DNA from 4 places in the Bacillus methanolicus genome. Region 1 is predicted to be linked to each of the others. Evidence: riboswitches for the same ligand, from Rfam matches in the RefSeq annotation. Region 1 holds a riboswitch; each other region holds the start of a gene.
What was found. A riboswitch is a leader RNA that binds a small molecule or an ion and turns the genes downstream of it on or off. The one in region 1 is predicted to bind S-adenosylmethionine.

Region 2: linked by a shared signal. The riboswitch ahead of metK (methionine adenosyltransferase) and the one ahead of C0966_RS06640 (LLM class flavin-dependent oxidoreductase) in region 1 are both predicted to bind S-adenosylmethionine.
Region 3: linked by a shared signal. The riboswitch ahead of C0966_RS00400 (PLP-dependent aspartate aminotransferase family protein) and the one ahead of C0966_RS06640 (LLM class flavin-dependent oxidoreductase) in region 1 are both predicted to bind S-adenosylmethionine.
Region 4: linked by a shared signal. The riboswitch ahead of C0966_RS11865 (O-acetylhomoserine aminocarboxypropyltransferase/cysteine synthase family protein) and the one ahead of C0966_RS06640 (LLM class flavin-dependent oxidoreductase) in region 1 are both predicted to bind S-adenosylmethionine.

What each region holds. Positions count from the first base shown of each region.
Region 1 covers NZ_PNFF01000001.1:1,333,686-1,337,900, reverse strand. Annotated here, with positions in the region: gene queD (6-carboxytetrahydropterin synthase QueD) at 1-221, shown strand, start outside; gene queE (7-carboxy-7-deazaguanine synthase QueE) at 214-942, shown strand; gene C0966_RS06645 (hypothetical protein) at 1,137-1,727, opposite strand; SAM riboswitch class I at 1,988-2,091, shown strand; gene C0966_RS06640 (LLM class flavin-dependent oxidoreductase) at 2,201-3,589, shown strand; gene C0966_RS06635 (DUF3891 family protein) at 3,737-4,215, opposite strand, start outside.
Region 2 covers NZ_PNFF01000001.1:2,308,005-2,312,219, reverse strand. Annotated here, with positions in the region: gene pckA (phosphoenolpyruvate carboxykinase (ATP)) at 1-303, opposite strand, end outside; gene C0966_RS11525 (thiol-disulfide oxidoreductase DCC family protein) at 513-896, shown strand; SAM riboswitch class I at 987-1,112, shown strand; gene metK (methionine adenosyltransferase) at 1,498-2,697, shown strand; gene asnB (asparagine synthase (glutamine-hydrolyzing)) at 3,002-4,215, shown strand, end outside.
Region 3 covers NZ_PNFF01000001.1:97,719-101,933, forward strand. Annotated here, with positions in the region: gene C0966_RS00390 (hypothetical protein) at 1-122, shown strand, start outside; SAM riboswitch class I at 243-348, shown strand; gene C0966_RS00395 (trans-sulfuration enzyme family protein) at 518-1,660, shown strand; SAM riboswitch class I at 1,760-1,870, shown strand; gene C0966_RS00400 (PLP-dependent aspartate aminotransferase family protein) at 2,003-3,802, shown strand; gene C0966_RS00405 (aliphatic sulfonate ABC transporter substrate-binding protein) at 3,834-4,215, shown strand, end outside.
Region 4 covers NZ_PNFF01000002.1:19,627-23,841, forward strand. Annotated here, with positions in the region: gene C0966_RS11860 (methionine ABC transporter ATP-binding protein) at 1-904, opposite strand, end outside; SAM riboswitch class I at 1,102-1,215, opposite strand; gene C0966_RS11865 (O-acetylhomoserine aminocarboxypropyltransferase/cysteine synthase family protein) at 1,361-2,677, opposite strand; SAM riboswitch class I at 2,766-2,866, opposite strand; gene C0966_RS11870 (thioredoxin family protein) at 3,143-3,454, opposite strand; gene C0966_RS11875 (toprim domain-containing protein) at 3,456-3,821, opposite strand; gene gcvH (glycine cleavage system protein GcvH) at 4,013-4,215, opposite strand, start outside.

The sequences.
Region 1 (4,215 bases):
TTGAAATTTATCTTGATCATAAATACTTAAATGAAACACTTCCGCCTATGAATACGACTGCAGAAAACATGGTCGTCTGGATTTTTGAAAAAATGAAAGAAGCGTTGGAAAAAGAAGACAGACAGCAAAAATATCTCGGGGCCAGAGTGGAGTTTGTGCGGCTTTATGAAACTCCTACCAGTTATGCGGAAGCTAGACGGGAGTGGATGGAAGTTGAGTAAAATCCCGGTCATGGAGATATTTGGTCCTACCATCCAAGGAGAAGGAATGGTGATTGGACAAAAAACAATGTTTGTAAGAACTGCGGGTTGTGATTATTCATGTTCCTGGTGTGATTCTTCATTTACGTGGGACGGAACAGGCAAGGATTTAGTGAGGCAAATGGAAGCTGAAGAAATTTGGTCTGAGCTTAAAAAGCTTGGCGGGGATGGTTTTTCGTTTGTAACAATTTCAGGCGGCAATCCGGCATTATTAAAAAATTTACGATCCTTGATTCAGCTTTTAAAAGAGAATAACATCAAAATTTGTTTAGAAACACAAGGAAGCAAGTGGCAAGATTGGTTCTTTTATATTGATGAATTAACACTTTCACCGAAACCGCCAAGCTCAAACATGGTCACCGATTTTGACGTACTTGATATGATCATAAAAAACTTAGACCGAAAAAATTCTTCTCAGAATATTAGTTTGAAGATCGTCGTTTTTGATGATCAAGATTATGAATATGCGAAGAAAGTTCATCAAAGATACCCTGATGTCTCATTCTTTTTGCAGGTGGGAAATGAAGACATTACTTCGACCGAAAATCAAAAACTAGTTTCCTATCTTTTAGGAAAATATGAATGGCTTATCAACAAAGTTATGATGGATTCTGACTTAAAAAATGTGAAAGTTCTCCCGCAATTGCATACGTATGTTTGGGGTAATAAACGAGGTGTTTAGTACACTTTTTGAAATGGGCCAAAACATTGGCTCATTTTTTTATTTTGCAAAAGGGATTAAGCAGGTATGGGTTAATAACGAATTCAACCAGAGGAAATCTCGTAAGATAGACATGTGGATAAAATCCTGTCTTGTAACAGTGATCTTCTAATTTGTTTGTCGTTTAATATCCTCCACATCCGATTTAATTTCGTTTACTGCCATTCTAAGTTCTTTTCTAAGTTCGTAAAGTTCTCAATCGTCAAAGTCGCAAAGTGTCTCAAAGTATCTTTGATCTCATCTTGACCTTTTTCCAGTTGAAGTTGTCCGTCCTTAAGCTGGGCAACATCAGACTTCAATTCTATATGTCCTTGTTCCAATCTATGTTGTCCTTCTTTTAGCAAGGCAAAATCAGATTTTAATTCAATTTGTCCTTGCTCCAGTTTATGTTGTCCTTCTTTTAACTCGACAACATCAGACTTCAATTCATTATAGCCTTGCTCTAATCTAAGTTGTCCTTCTTTTAACTCGGCAACATCAGACTTCAGTTCAGTATACCCTTGCTCCAATCGATGTTGTCCTTCTTTAAGCTGGGCAATATCAGACCTCATTTCGATTTGTCCTTGCTTCAACTCAGAAATGTCAGCGTTCATCTCAGTTTGTCCTTGCTTCAACACTGTGATGTCTGATCTTATGGTTTTTAGTTCCTTCGTTTCAATTCTATGTTGTCCATCTTTCAACTCAGTAATATCAGCCTTCAGCGATTGAAGCTCTTTTAAAATATCTCCTAAAATTTTCTTTGTCATTTTTCTCACCTCCTTTGATCACTATTGTATCATAATTAGGTTGCAGTTTATCAAATTGAATTCGATAATAACTAGAAATAAATTAGCTCCAGTTGAAAATTGAATATTCTTAAACCGACTTTTTATAAATTTTTTAAATTTTACAAATTAATATTGACAGTTTATTAAGAATCGTTTAAATTAAAAACCAACAAAATCTATAGAATATTTGGGAATATACGTGCATCAAAATTTTTATTGCAACTTAATAGATCTTCGTTTTCTTATCTAGAGAGGTGGAGGGACTGGCCCGATGAAACTTCGGCAACAGGCTTTTCAAAGTACTGTGCCAATTCCAGCAAGCAAAATGCTTGAAAGATGAGAAAAGAAGTGAGTTTCAATCATGAACCTCTTCTTTTTTCAAAGAAGGGGTTTTTTATTTAGTCAGATGGTAAACGACACAGTAAAAATGAATCGAAAGCGGGGAGAAGATATTGGGAAAACAAATTATTTTGAATGCCTTTGAAATGACAAGTGCGATGCATAATTCTCATGGGCTGTGGAAACATCCGGAAAGCAAAAGGCAGAGACGTTACAAAGAACTTGATTATTGGATTGAAATGGCTAAGCTGTTAGAACGGGGAAAGTTTGATGCTGTTTTTTTTGCCGATGTATTGGGAGTCTATGATACATATAAACAAAGCAAGGAACCGTCCATACGTGATGGTATGCAAATTCCTTTAATTGACGCTGCACTTGTGATCCCGGTTATGGCAAGCGTGACAAAACATTTATCGTTTGCTTTTACGGTTAGTACGACATATGAACCTCCTTTTGCCCATGCAAGACGTTTTTCTACGTTGGACCATTTGACGAAAGGAAGAATCGCGTGGAATGTTGTTACTTCCTATCTGCCTAATGCAGCAAGGAATTTCGGTCTGCATGAGATGATCAAACATGACCGGCGTTATGATATAGCGGATGAGTATTTGGAGGTTTGTTATAAATTATGGGAATCAAGCTGGGAAGATGGGGCTGTCATAGAGGATGTTAAGAATGGAGTTTTGGTAGACCCTGCAAAAGTCCATGAAATCAACCATTCTGGAGAATTTTTTCATGTAGAGGGCCCGCATTTAAGTGAACCTTCTCTGCAGCGTACGCCAGTACTATATCAGGCCGGGGTATCTGAACGGGGAAGGGAATTTGCTGCGAAGCATGCGGAATGTGTATTTGTGGGAGGTCCAACTCCGGAGAGGATCAGGTTCTATACAGAAGATATTAAGAAACGTGCCGAAAAATATGGCCGGAACCCTGACAATATTAAAGTGTTTTCTTTCCTTACAGTTATTGTGGGCGAAACCACTGAGGAAGCGGAGCAAAAATATCAGGAATTAAACCGCCTTTGGAGCCCGGATGCAGCAAAAGCGCAATTTGGCGGGGCGAGCGGTTATGATTTGTCGCAATATGAAAAATCAGATTTGGATCAGCCTTTTGAGTTTAAACCAACAGAACACGGACATTATAAGGCAGCATCCTTAACAAAGGATGCATCGAAAAAACTAAAAATCGGTGAAGCACTTTCCAGGCTCGAAAATATTGACAGGGAGCAAGTGATTGTCGGAAATCCAACAGAAGTAGCAGACGCCATTCAATATCATTTTGAAGCATCCGGTGTTGACGGATTTAACCTAAACCACCTTGTTACACCGGGAAGCCTTGAGGATTTTATCGATTTAGTCGTGCCAATCCTGCAAAAGAGAGGCCTTTACAAAACAGAATATAAAAATGGTACATTAAGGCAAAAGCTCTTTGACCATGGAAGCAGTTTATTGCCAGAAGATCATCCTGGCAGCCAATATAGAAGGATCACTGTTAATAACTAAACGGAAAAGAAGCAAAATATTCCTCTTCAACAAGTGAAGGATTGCACAGCCTTTTGCTTGCTGAAGAGGCACCTAAACATTAGCTTGGATCTAGTTTAAATAATTGCAACCGCTTTCAAATGTTCCAACAGCCAGTTGTGACTATATTCATTTAGGTACGAATTGAACCACTCGTTCTTTTTTCGGTGTGTGTTTGTACGCTTTTGCAATGCCGTAATTCGCTATATCTGCTTTTTTGACTTCTTTTAATGGCACTTTTACAACAACTTCAGAAGAAAATGGAAAGTGAGAAAGGATTATTTTTTCTTTTTCTGCCCATTCGAAAGTGATTTTTTCATGATTAAAGAAAGAAAATCGTTGGCTGAATCCTTCAGCAAACCATTCCGAAGCAGTATGATGTACCATCGGTTCATGCATACAAATATATAAAGATAGATCATCGCAAAAGCGAAGGACTTGTAAATGGAATTTGATCATTTCCTGTGAAGAGTGATGTGTTAGATTCAAATCATTGATGAGTCTTTGCTGCCTCTCGTATTCAGAGTACAAAAAAGCCGGTACGGAATCGTCTTGAATCATTTCAAACAAGGTCGTATATTGCAAACTGCACAATAATGCAGCATATT
Region 2 (4,215 bases), 970 kb from region 1:
TTTTTCCTTTAAGTAGTTTATTACTTTATTATATAGTTTATTAAATGCTTCTTCAGAAATTGGCTGGTTAACAGAGCCCCAATCGATTTTATCTTTTGTAGAAGCTTCTTCCACGATATATTTATCCTTAGGCGAACGCCCGGTGTATTTCCCGGTTGTGGCACGAACTGCTCCGGTTGATGTTAAAGCCCCTTCTTTACGGTATAACACTTTTTCCACTAATTGAGGGACGGACAATTGAATTTGAACATTACTTCCTTTTAACAAATCAGTCAACTCGTTCGGAATCGTAACAGAATTCATCTGATGATTACCTTCCTTTTTCATTTGTTTTTTGTAAGTGGTTACATATCAATTAGTATAACACTTTTAAATAATTAGTCTATACTATATATGAAAGTTTCAATAATATTTTAAAAAATGTACTTTTGAACTGTTTTTAAAATAGTATGTTAAAATAGACATAAATTATGATTTATCTGCCCAAGTCTTATGTTTAACAAATAATAGGAATGATCATCTTGAAAACCATTGCGTTGTACGATCAAACATGCTCATTATGCCAGGAAACAAAGAGAATATTCAACAAACTCGATTGGCTTGGCAAAGTTGAGTGGATCTCCCTTCAGGAGTATGAGAAAAAGCAAAGCTGCTTTCCGTTTCGAAAAGAAGATTTAAGGAAAGAACTTCATATTGTTACTCCGTCCAACAAAATCTATAAAGGATTTTATGCAGTAAGGCGCTTGCTTGTTCTTTTACCTGCAACGTTTTTCTTTGGGATTTTGATCCATGCTCCCCTCGTTGACAGGATTGGGAGTCCCATTTATAAATGGGTGGCAAAAAACAGGCATAAATTTCTGCGGAAAAATTGCGACAGCGGAAGTTGCTCCCTATAGAAAAACATAGGTCCAGCGCAGAATTTAGGCAAAAAAAACAATTGACATCGTTTAACACAATGAGATATGATTTAACCTTGAACGGATACTCTCTTATCCCGAGATGGTGGAGGGACAGGCCCGATGAAACCCAGCAACCTGCTCTATGATGAAATACAGACGTCTAGAGAAAAGGTGCTAACCTGAGGCAAGGATAAAGTCCTTGAACGATAAGAGTGAAAGGCGCAAACCTGACGTTTTCAACCTTTCCTCATGTGCGGGAAGGTTTTTTATTTTGTTTATTTCAAAGGGCATGCAGTCTTTCGTTTTGACAAAAACAATCTATGGCAATAATGCCGGAAAAAATTTAGTTAAGGCATCATAAAACTGCCATGTTTATTTCATACTAATGGGAATGAGTACCGTATCAATTGAGGTTATGGAAATACGATTTGTGAGTTGTCAAGCCCCCAGTGCACAGGTTCGGGGGTCATAAGCCGCCCTGCTGCGGGGCTGAAAAGATGCCTCCTCGCAGATCGTCTTATGCCTGCAGGGACTAATGCGAGGCGCTTCCATTTTCCTGTAACCTCGCTCTATATTATGAAATAAAGGAGGAAGTCAGTTGTCAAAAAAACGTCGTTTATTTACTTCTGAATCAGTAACTGAAGGTCATCCCGATAAAATTTGTGACCAAATTTCGGATGCAATCTTAGATGCCATTTTAGCAAAAGATGCGAATGCTCGTGTTGCTGCTGAAACATCTGTAACTACTGGTTTGGTGTTGGTTACCGGAGAAATCACAACTTCTACGTATGTAGACATCCCTAAAATTGTTCGTGAAACAGTTGCAAATATTGGCTACACCCGTGCAAAATACGGTTTTGATGCTGAAACATGTGCGGTATTAACTTCTATTGATGAGCAGTCTCCTGATATTGCTATGGGTGTTGACAAGGCTCTTGAAGCTCGTGAAGGCCAAATGACTGATGAAGAGATCGAAGCGATCGGAGCAGGAGACCAGGGATTAATGTTCGGCTTTGCCTGCAACGAAACAAAAGAGCTTATGCCTTTGCCAATCTCTCTTGCTCATAAGCTTGCCCGCCGATTAACGGAAGTGCGGAAAGAAGAGATTCTTCCTTACCTTCGTCCGGATGGAAAAACTCAGGTGACTGTTGAGTATGATGAAAACGATAAGCCTGTACGCATCGATACAATCGTTATTTCTACTCAGCATCATCCTGAAATTACACTTGAGCAAATTCAGCGTAATATTAAAGAATATGTTATTGACCCGGTTGTTCCAAAAGAATTAATCGATGAAAATACAAAATACTTCATCAACCCGACAGGCCGATTCGTTATCGGAGGCCCTCAAGGGGATGCCGGCCTAACAGGTCGCAAAATTATCGTTGATACTTATGGGGGTTATGCACGCCACGGCGGCGGTGCTTTCTCTGGCAAGGATCCTACAAAAGTTGACCGTTCAGCTGCTTATGCGGCACGGTATGTTGCGAAAAATATCGTAGCTGCTGGACTTGCAGAAAAAGTTGAGGTTCAGCTTGCATATGCGATCGGAGTTGCCAAGCCGGTATCGATTTCAATTGATACATTTGGTACAGGAAAAGTTAGTGAAGATGTTCTTGTTGACCTTGTCAACAAAAACTTTGACCTTCGCCCTGCAGGGATCATTAAGATGCTAGACCTTCGCCGTCCGATTTACAAACAGACTGCAGCATACGGCCATTTTGGACGCAATGATATCGACCTTCCTTGGGAGCGTACGGATAAAGCAGAAGCTTTAAAGCAACAGGCACAAATTTAACATTCGATGGGAGTTGCATTGAATTATGTAACTCCCGTTTTATTTCTCCGTCTATTTTTTGTGGAAAAGGGGCGGAGCTACATGCTCGTTTTTTAGAGAGCTGTCAATTGGGGTTTACTTCGATATAAATTCGTGTAAACTTCAATTAATACCTGATTTTTCCCGGCGATTTTTTTGTGTTCTAAGTGCATTTTTAATGTGAATAGTGGTAGTATTAGAGAGTATGTTTTTGTTGAATGACGAATGATTACAGGTAATAATTTTTTATATTATTTTCGAAAAAACGGAGAAGGTGACGTACATAATGTGTGGTTTTATTGGTTGTGTACATGAGAAAGCACAAGAATATCGCAACGAACAAAAACTGCTGTTTAAAAATATGAATAATATTATTACCCATCGCGGACCGGATGATGACGGCTATTTCTTTGATGACCATATACAATTCGGTTTCCGTCGTTTGAGCATCATTGATCTGGAATCCGGCCACCAGCCTTTAAGTTATGAAAATGAACGTTATTGGATCATTTTTAACGGAGAAGTTTATAACTATGTTGAACTTCGCGAAGAGCTGCTTAAAGAAGGGCTTACATTTGCTACAGAATCTGATACAGAGGTTATTGTTGCCCTTTACAGCCATTTGAAAGAAAAGGCGGTTGAAAAGCTTCGCGGCATGTTCGCATTTGTGATTTGGGATAAACAGGAGCAAACCCTGTACGGTGCACGCGATCCTTTTGGTATTAAGCCTTTCTTCTATTTTGAAGATGGTGACAAAACGTTCTTTGCATCTGAAAAGAAAAGTATTCTATTAGCAATTGAGAACGATGTATTAAACTACGAGTCATTGCAGCATTATTTAACGTATCAATTTGTGCCAGAACCAAATACGTTGTCTGAAGGAATAAAAAAACTTGAGCCCGGCCATTATTTTATCAAAAAAGTCGGCTCGCCAATGGAAATTAAGCGTTATTGGAAGGCTTCTTTCAACCCTGTTCATAAATCAGAAGATGAATTTATTAAAGAAATTCGAGATGTTTTATTTGATTCAGTAAAAATTCACATGCGAAGCGATGTGCCTGTCGGTTCATTCCTTTCAGGTGGAATCGATTCTTCCCTTATTGCTTCGATTGCAAAAGAGTTTCATCCTGCAATAAAGACATTCTCAGTAGGGTTTGGACGCAATGGATTCAGTGAAATTGATGTAGCGAAAGAGACGGCTGAGAAGCTTGGCGTTGAAAACATCAGCTATGTGATTTCGCCTGAAGAATATATGAACGAACTTCCGAAAATTATGTGGCATATGGATGATCCGCTTGCAGACCCTGCATGCGTTCCATTATATTTTGTTGCACGCGAAGCAAGAAAGCATGTGACGGTTGTTTTATCCGGTGAAGGAGCAGATGAATTATTCGGCGGCTATAACATTTACCGTGAACCGCAATCACTTGAAGTGTTTGATAAAATCCCTAAAGCCGGAAAATCGTTTTTAAAAGTCATTGCCAAAATAATGCCGGAGGG
Region 3 (4,215 bases), 1.2 Mb from region 1:
AACCGGCAAATGCAAACGCACAAAGAAACAACAATGCGAAAAAAGGAAACAATCCGAGTGAAGAGTTGGTCGAATTTACTTCACCAAAAAACAAAAAAAATCAAAACAATCCCGAGGATTAACTGATGGGCACCGAAAGAGGATTCGTTCAAACGGACCTCTTTTAATCTTAAAAACCCAGTTGACGAATCAACTCGTTTTTTGTTATACTCCAGCTAATATTATGAATTTTAGAAATTATACTCTTATCAGGAGAGGCGGAGGGACAGGCCCTGTGAAGCCCGGCAACCTGCATGGTTCATTGCAAAGGTGCCAAATCCTGCAGACAGAAGTTCTGGAAGATAAGAGGAGGATATGAACTTTACGCCTCTTCTTTGTGAAGAGGTTTTTTATTATCATGTTCTAATCACCCGTAGTTCCTCACCTATATAGGTGGAAGGTAACGGGCGCTTGGATCTGATTTGTTCTACATAATATGAGCCTCGATAAAGTTTCAATTTTTTTGAAGAAGGTGGAAATGTTGACGGAGAGGTTTGAAACGAATTTATTGCACAGTGTAAAAAAACAAAAACTCCCGATCAAAAGTAAAGTTACCCCGATTTATCAAACTTCCGCGTTTACGTTTGACGATCTTAATGATCTTGAACGATATTACAAGGGAGAAGGCAACTACTTATATACCCGTACGGGCAATCCGAATACTGATGAACTCGGTGAAGCAGTGGCAGCTATCGAGGGGGCTCCAGCAGGTGTTGCGACATCTTCCGGGATTTCAGCGATTCTTGCCGGGGTGCTGTCAGCAGTTAAGAGCGGTGATCACATTGTTGCTGCAGATGACCTGTATGGAGGAAGCTTTCATTTATTAAAAAATGAATTGAACCAACTTGGAATTGAGACCACTTTTGTACCATTTTCAGACCTTCAACAGGTTGAACAGGCGATTCAGTCTAATACAAAGCTCCTTTACACAGAGTCAATTACGAATCCGCTGTTGAGAGTTGAAAATCTTGAAGCTGTTGTGGATCTTGCCAAAAAGTACAATCTTGTCACAATTGTTGATAACACATTTGCATCTCCTTACCATTGCAATCCTTATAAACTAGGGGCAGATTTAGTTATTCATAGTGCGACAAAATATATTGGCGGACACAGTGATATTACGGCCGGTGTGGTTGTCGGCAAAGAAGAGATGGTTGCCAAAGCACGGAAAAAAGTGGTGAATCTCGGTGCGAATGTCAGTCCGTTTGAAGCGTGGCTTACATGCCGTGGATTGAAAACTCTCGCTTTAAGAATGAAAAGCCAGTCTCAGAATGCCAGGAAGCTGGCCGAAGCTCTAAAGACAAATGAAAATGTGGCTAAAGTATACTATCCTTTTGACCATTCAGAAGAAGGCTTTGGGGCGATCGTCACAATCGAGCTATCGAAAATAGTGGATGTAAATAAGTTTTTCCGTGCACTTTCTTGGGTGAAAATTATTCCGACGCTTGCCGGAGTGGAAACGACTGTTTCACATCCGATGTCAACTTCCCACCGTGCTCTGCCTCCTAAAGCAAGAGAAGCATTAGGAATCACGAAAGAAGTTGTCCGTATATCAGTCGGAATTGAACATCCGGAAGACATCATTCAAGTGTTCGAAAAAGCGATTGAAAATTCTGTTTAATGAAAAATTATGTTTGACTTGATTCATAAACTAAATTATAATCCTTTATAAAGTTAACGAATTAATATTTTAATTGATTAAAATTAGAATATCAGCAATCTCTTATCAAGAGTGACGGAGGGATCAGGCCCGATGAAGTCCGGCAACCTTCAAGCAATGCTTGAAAAGGTGCCAATTCCTGCAGACAATTCATTGTCTGAAAGATAAGAGGAGGAACCCCCTCTTCTTATGAAGAGGGGGTTTTTTCGTAAATAGATTTCGGAATAGTAAAAAAACACAAATAAATGTAAGTATTAAACCTACTAAACCAATAAAAATAATTATATTTAGGAGGAAAAAACAATGGCAAAACAATATGATACGTACGATGTAGAGACGATTCTTTTACATGGAGGGCAATCACCGGATCCAACAACCGGTTCTCGGGCTGTTCCGATTTACCAAACAACCTCATATGTATTTCATAACACCGAACATGCCCAGAGCTTATTTTCGCTCGATGAACCTGGAAACATTTATTCAAGAATAGGAAATCCAACAGTCGATGTCCTCGAAAAGAGAATTGCCCTGCTTGAAGACGGAGTAGCAGCAGTTGCCACTTCATCAGGAATGGCAGCAATTGCTTTATCCATTATGAATATTGCTCAGGCAGGTGATGAAATTGTTGCAGCATCCAATCTTTACGGTGGTACATATAATTTATTCGCCGTTACACTTCCGAAATACGGAATTAATGTTCATTTTGTCGATCCAAAAGATCCGGAAAATTTCCGCAAAGCGATTACACCAAAAACGAAAGCTCTATATGGAGAGATTATCGGAAATCCGAGCCTTCATGTTTTAGATATTGAAGCGGTGGCAGAGATTGCGCATGAAAATGGAATTCCATTGATAATAGATAATACGTTTGCCACCCCATACATTTGCAAACCGATTCAATGGGGAGCTGATATTGTCGTTCACTCGGCAACTAAATGGATTGGCGGACACGGTACAGCGATTGGCGGCCTTGTTATTGATGGGGGGCGCTTCAACTGGAATAACGGAAAATTCCCTGGATTCACAGAACCTGATCCAAGCTACAACGGCATCAGATATGCAAATGATTTTGGAACGTTAGCCTTTAGTACAAAGCTGAGAGTTCAGCTGTTAAGGGACTTTGGTTCTTGCTTAAGCCCGCAAAATGCATTCCTGTTGCTGCAAGGGCTTGAAACGCTTCATCTTCGGATGGAAAAACATACTGAAAATGCGTTAAAGGTTGCTCAATTTTTGAAATCTCATCCGGCAGTAGAGTGGGTATCATACCCTGGCCTGGAAGACCACCCTGCTCACGAACTTGCGAAAAAATACTTGAGAAACGGCTTTGGTTCAATTGTGAATTTCGGAATTAAAGGCGGCCGGGAAGCGGGTAAAAAAGTAATCGACCATATAGCTTTATGGTCCCATGTTGCTAATGTCGGGGACGCGAAGTCACTCATTATACATCCGGCTTCAACGACACATCAGCAGTTGAGTGCAGAAGATCTTAAGAAAACAGGTGTCAGTGAAGAATTGATCCGTTTGTCTGTTGGGCTTGAATCGGTTCGTGATCTGATAAATGATTTAGACCAGGCTTTTTATCAGGCGACCGGAATTTCTTCAAAGGGTGCTGAAAAAGGAGATACGGCAGTAAATGACGAGGGGGTTATCCGCTGGGCGCTCCAATCGCCATTTGTCCGGGAAGTTGTTGATGGGAAAGAAATACAGCGGCCAAAAACGCTGGCAATTGTCGGTTTAAGCAGCAACCCGGGGCGTCCGAGCAATCGATTGGCACGGAAAATGAAGCGGCTTGGATATAAAATTGTTCCGGTCAATCCGAGAGAAACAGAAGTACTTGGAGAACAAGCATATCCTGATTTAAAATCAGTTCCATTTAAGATTGACATTGTGCAAATCTTCCGCAGCCCAGAGGCAGCAATTGAGATTGCAAAAGAAGCGGCAGAAGTTCAGCCAAAAGTTTTCTGGCTTCAGGAAGGCGTTATTTCACCAAAAGCAGTGGAAATTGCAAAAGAAGCAGGACTCGAGGTTGTTCATAATCGCTGTACGTATAAAGAAGCGCAGCGCCTCCGAGGAACAATTGTCACTTATGCATGCGAGATTTAAAGATTAGGAGAGAAGAGAGGAGACTAATGAGATGAAGAAATGGTTTGGAATATTGGCAGGATTGCTGCTATTGTTCGGAGTTGCCGGCTGCTCGAACAGCACGGGTGCAAAAGGAGAAAAACCTGAAAAAATTGTGCTTGATTATGCTTACTATTCCCCGACGAGCCTTATTTTGAAAGAGTTTGGCTGGGCTGAAGAAGTCTTTGAAAAAGAAGGTATTAAAGTGGAATATGTTCTTAGCCAAGGCAGCAACAAGGCGCTTGAGTTTTTAAACAGCAAAAGCGTGGATTTCGGTTCAACAGCAGGAGCAGCAGCCTTAATGGCAAAAGCAAAAGGAGCACCAATTGAATCGGTTTATATTTTTTCCAAGCCTGAATGGACGGCGCTTGTAACGAATAAGGATTCTTCAATTC
Region 4 (4,215 bases), on a different contig from region 1:
TTTGCGAAATTTTGCCCTGCAAAATATTCGCCGTAACCTGGTAATTACGTATAAGGTTTGTCATAAGCGGCTGTTGAGCAGCATCCCCGACAAACGTCAGCTTGACTACTTGTCCATGCGGATAGCTATCAAGCAAGTGCTGAACGGTTTCTTTTGTTTCCTCAGGTTCTGTAACCTGTTGAACAAACCTCTTTGTAATCGGCTGCTGAGGGTTCTTAAATACTTCCAGGACAGATCCGAGTTCAACGACTTTGCCGCCTTCCATGACCGCAACGCGATGGCATATTTTTCTGATGACATGCATTTCATGCGTAATCAGGACGATGGTTAAACCTAACCGCTTATTTATATCCACAAGCAATTCAAGAATGGAATCGGTTGTTTGCGGATCCAATGCAGATGTTGCTTCATCACACAAAAGGACTTTTGGATTGTTGGCAAGTGCCCTGGCAATACCAACTCTTTGCTTTTGTCCGCCGCTGAGCTGAGAAGGGTATGCATCTTCTCTTCCTTCAAGCCCGACAAGCTTTATTAACTCATCCACGCGTTTAAGCCGTTCTGTTCGATTGACTCCTGCAATTTCAAGGGGAAATGCGATATTTTCGCGAACGGTGCGAGACCAAAGCAAGTTGAAGTGTTGGAAAATCATGCCGATTTCGTGGCGGGCTTTTCGCAGCTCACTCCCTCTGATTTTTGAAACTTCCCTGCCCGCTACTGTGATGGAACCTTCTGTCGGAATTTCAAGACCGTTCAGCATCCGGATTAATGTACTTTTACCGGCGCCGCTATAGCCAATGACTCCAAAGATCTCTCCTTCTTTTATCTCTAGGTTGACATTATCAACCGCTTTCACTTGGCCGTGTTTGGAAGGATAAATCTTTTTCACGTTTTTTATTGTAATCAAATGATTCACCTTCTTTATATCCGAGTTAACACATAGATCGTTATCATTTTGTAATCTCAGGCTGCTTATTGGTGTTTCAACTTATATTTCAACAGGAGACGGAAATTCATTCGGCATTTCCGCTGCTCGCCCTGTTCGGATTATATAAAAAGCCTTTCTGCACATGAGCAGAAAGGCTTTATCATTATCTATCCTTTCTCTCATCTTTCAAAGCTTATGCTTTGTGTGAATTGGCACCATTTCACTGCATAAATGGCAGTGACGGTTGCCGGGTTTCATAGGGCACATCCCTCCACCTCTCTTGATAAGAGCGAAACATCATTCTCTATTCAATTAATAATTTAATAGATTTAAGCAACAATTAATTACAAACGTTATCCTATCACGGATATAAAAAGGTGTCAATGACATATTTTTGCATTATTATTTGTTGATTATAAGTCATTTTTTGAATTTCTAAGCTTTTGCGGAGAGTGATGTAATACCTGTAGCCGCTTCAATTGCCTGCTCAAGGTCTTCAATTAAGTCATCCACATGCTCGATGCCGACTGAAAGACGAATGAGATCCTCAGGAACCCCGGCAGCTTTTAATCCTTCAGCATCTAACTGCTGATGAGTAGTGCTTGCCGGATGGATGATTAAACTTTTTGCATCTCCGACATTGGCAACATGCGCCCAAAGTGTTAGAGAATTGATCAGTTTGGCGCCGGCCTCCCGTCCTCCTTCGATTCCGAAAACAACGATTGAGCCAGCTCCTTTTGGCAAATACTTTTCTGCAAGAGCTTTATCAGGATGGCTTTCATGTCCTGGATACAAAATCCATTTTACAGCCGGATGGTTTTCCAAATAGCTGACGATTTTTTGTGCGTTTGCAACGTGTTCTTTCATCCGCACATGGAGCGTCTCCAGACCCAAAGTGAATTGGAAAGCATTTTGCGGGCTTAATGCCGGGCCCAAATCTCTAAGAAGCTGAACACGGGCTTTTACAATATAAGCGAGAGGACCAAGCGCCTCACTGTAAACAATATTATGATAGCTTGGATCCGGTTCAGTGAAACCAGGGAATTTTGGTGAATTCCAATTGAATTTTCCGCCATCGACAATAATTCCGCCTAATGTTGTTCCATTTCCTACAATCCATTTTGTTGCAGAATGGATGACAATATCGGCTCCATGCTCGATTGGACGGCAAAGGTATGGGGTGGCAAATGTATTATCAATTATCAACGGAATTCCCGCTTCATGGGCAATATTTGCAACTTTTTCAATGTCCAGCACTCTTAAAGAAGGGTTCCCGATTGTTTCAGCAAAAACAGCCTTTGTTTTTTCCGTAATAGCCTTGCGGAAATTTTCCGGATCGGTAGAATCAACCAACTTAACATTGATGCCATATTTCGGAAGCGTAACAGTAAATAGGTTGTACGTTCCTCCATATAGATTGGAAGCTGCTACAATTTCGTCTCCTGCTTCAGCAATATTTAAGATAGCGAGAGTGATGGCAGTCTGTCCGCTGGCAAGTGCCAACGCGCCAACACCGCCTTCAAGCAATGCAACCCTCTCTTCGAATACTGTGACAGTTGGATTGTGAATCCGTGTATAAATATAGCCAGGCTCTTTTAATGCAAATAGATTTGCAGCATGTTCCGTATTCTTAAATTGATAAGCGTTATTTTGATAGATTGGCACAGCTCTTGCCCCTGTTACCGGATCAGGAGATAACCCCCCGTGAACTCCTAATGTTTCAAGGCGATAATTCTTTTGTTTTTCTGTCATCATCAACTCTCCTTAAAATTAATGAAAATTTTTTCAAAATATAGATAAAAAAACCCTCTTCCATAAGAAGAGGGGTCTTGATCATCTCTTCTTATCTTTCAGAGCGGCTGCTCTGCTGGAATTAGCACCGTGTATAAAACCGGTTGCCGGGCTTCATTGGGCCAGTCCCTCCGCCGCTCTAGATAAGATTATAATTTTTTCCGTCAAACTAGTTAGAATATTTAAAATGATATTATCATCTTTTATTCTCATAGTCAACTAATATTATCCTTTTAGTAAGAAATTAATTTCAGCATTAATATATTCCTTGTTATTTGTTAATACCTCTATCACACGTTCGACATTAAAAATAACAATACCGATCATTTCCCGAGAAATATGTCAAATCATACAACTTCACGATTATTCTAGTTTTATTTAGTCTAAAAAAAAAAATGAACCAGGATTAAAACACCTGATTCTTCATTAACTTAATGTCGTTTTAATTTTATCCAATAAATAAGGAACAGAACGAAGAGCATAGATTTTTTCCATCAATTCCCCATCTTTTACCAAAAGTAAACACGGCACACTTTCAATTGAAAGCTCTTTTGCAAGATCGGGCATATAATTTAAATCCGCTTTACCGAAGGGAATCAACGGCAGTAATTCTGAAACAACTTCAAGCATCTTTCCTCCAACCTGGCATGTTCCGCATAAAGGAGTATAAAAATAGATCGCTGCTGTTTTTTTATCTTTCACTGAATTTTTTATATCTTGCTGTGTCCATTCCTTCATCTTAAAAATAATCATCCTTTTTTAAATAATGGGTGTGAACATCAATGTTCGCTCCTAATAGTACGGTTGCTAAATGATGTTCCGGCGCAGTCGCTACTTCCCTGTACATCCTGTCAATGTATAAATGTTCAGCGTTAGGAAATTCCCTTTTTAATAGCTTGCGCAGCTTTTCACCTGCTTCATCTGAATCAACAAGTATATAAACATCCTTTTCAAAAAGGAGATCAATCCATTCATCAAGCTTTGTCATACTGATTGTTCCATTTGTGCAAAAAATTTCAACAGGCTCCTTTACAATGCTTTTGACTTTTCTTTTATCAGATTTTCCTTCAACAATTAAGACTTTCTCAATTTTTTCTTCGATCATCTTTATCACCTGTGAATAGAGTAATATTCTTACATCACCATATTCAGTTTTCGTTCTTTTTGTGTAATCTCCTCCATTGCAGATAACTCTATTGTTACTTATTTTTAGAATGATTGCAAAAGACAAGCCTTGGAAATACGTTTGTAAAAATCATGAAAAAAACGCCTTGAAACTTCAAGGCGCTTTCAAAATTAATCTTCTTTTATCATTTCTTCATATTGTTCAGCTGTCATTAAGTTGTCGACTTCACTTATATCAGATGGTTCGATTACAATCATCCATGCTTTTTCATACGGAGATTCATTTACAAATTCAGGGTTGTCATTCAATTCTTCATTTACTTCTACAACCGTGCCGCTAATCGGCGCATATAATTCGGAAACAGTTTTTACAG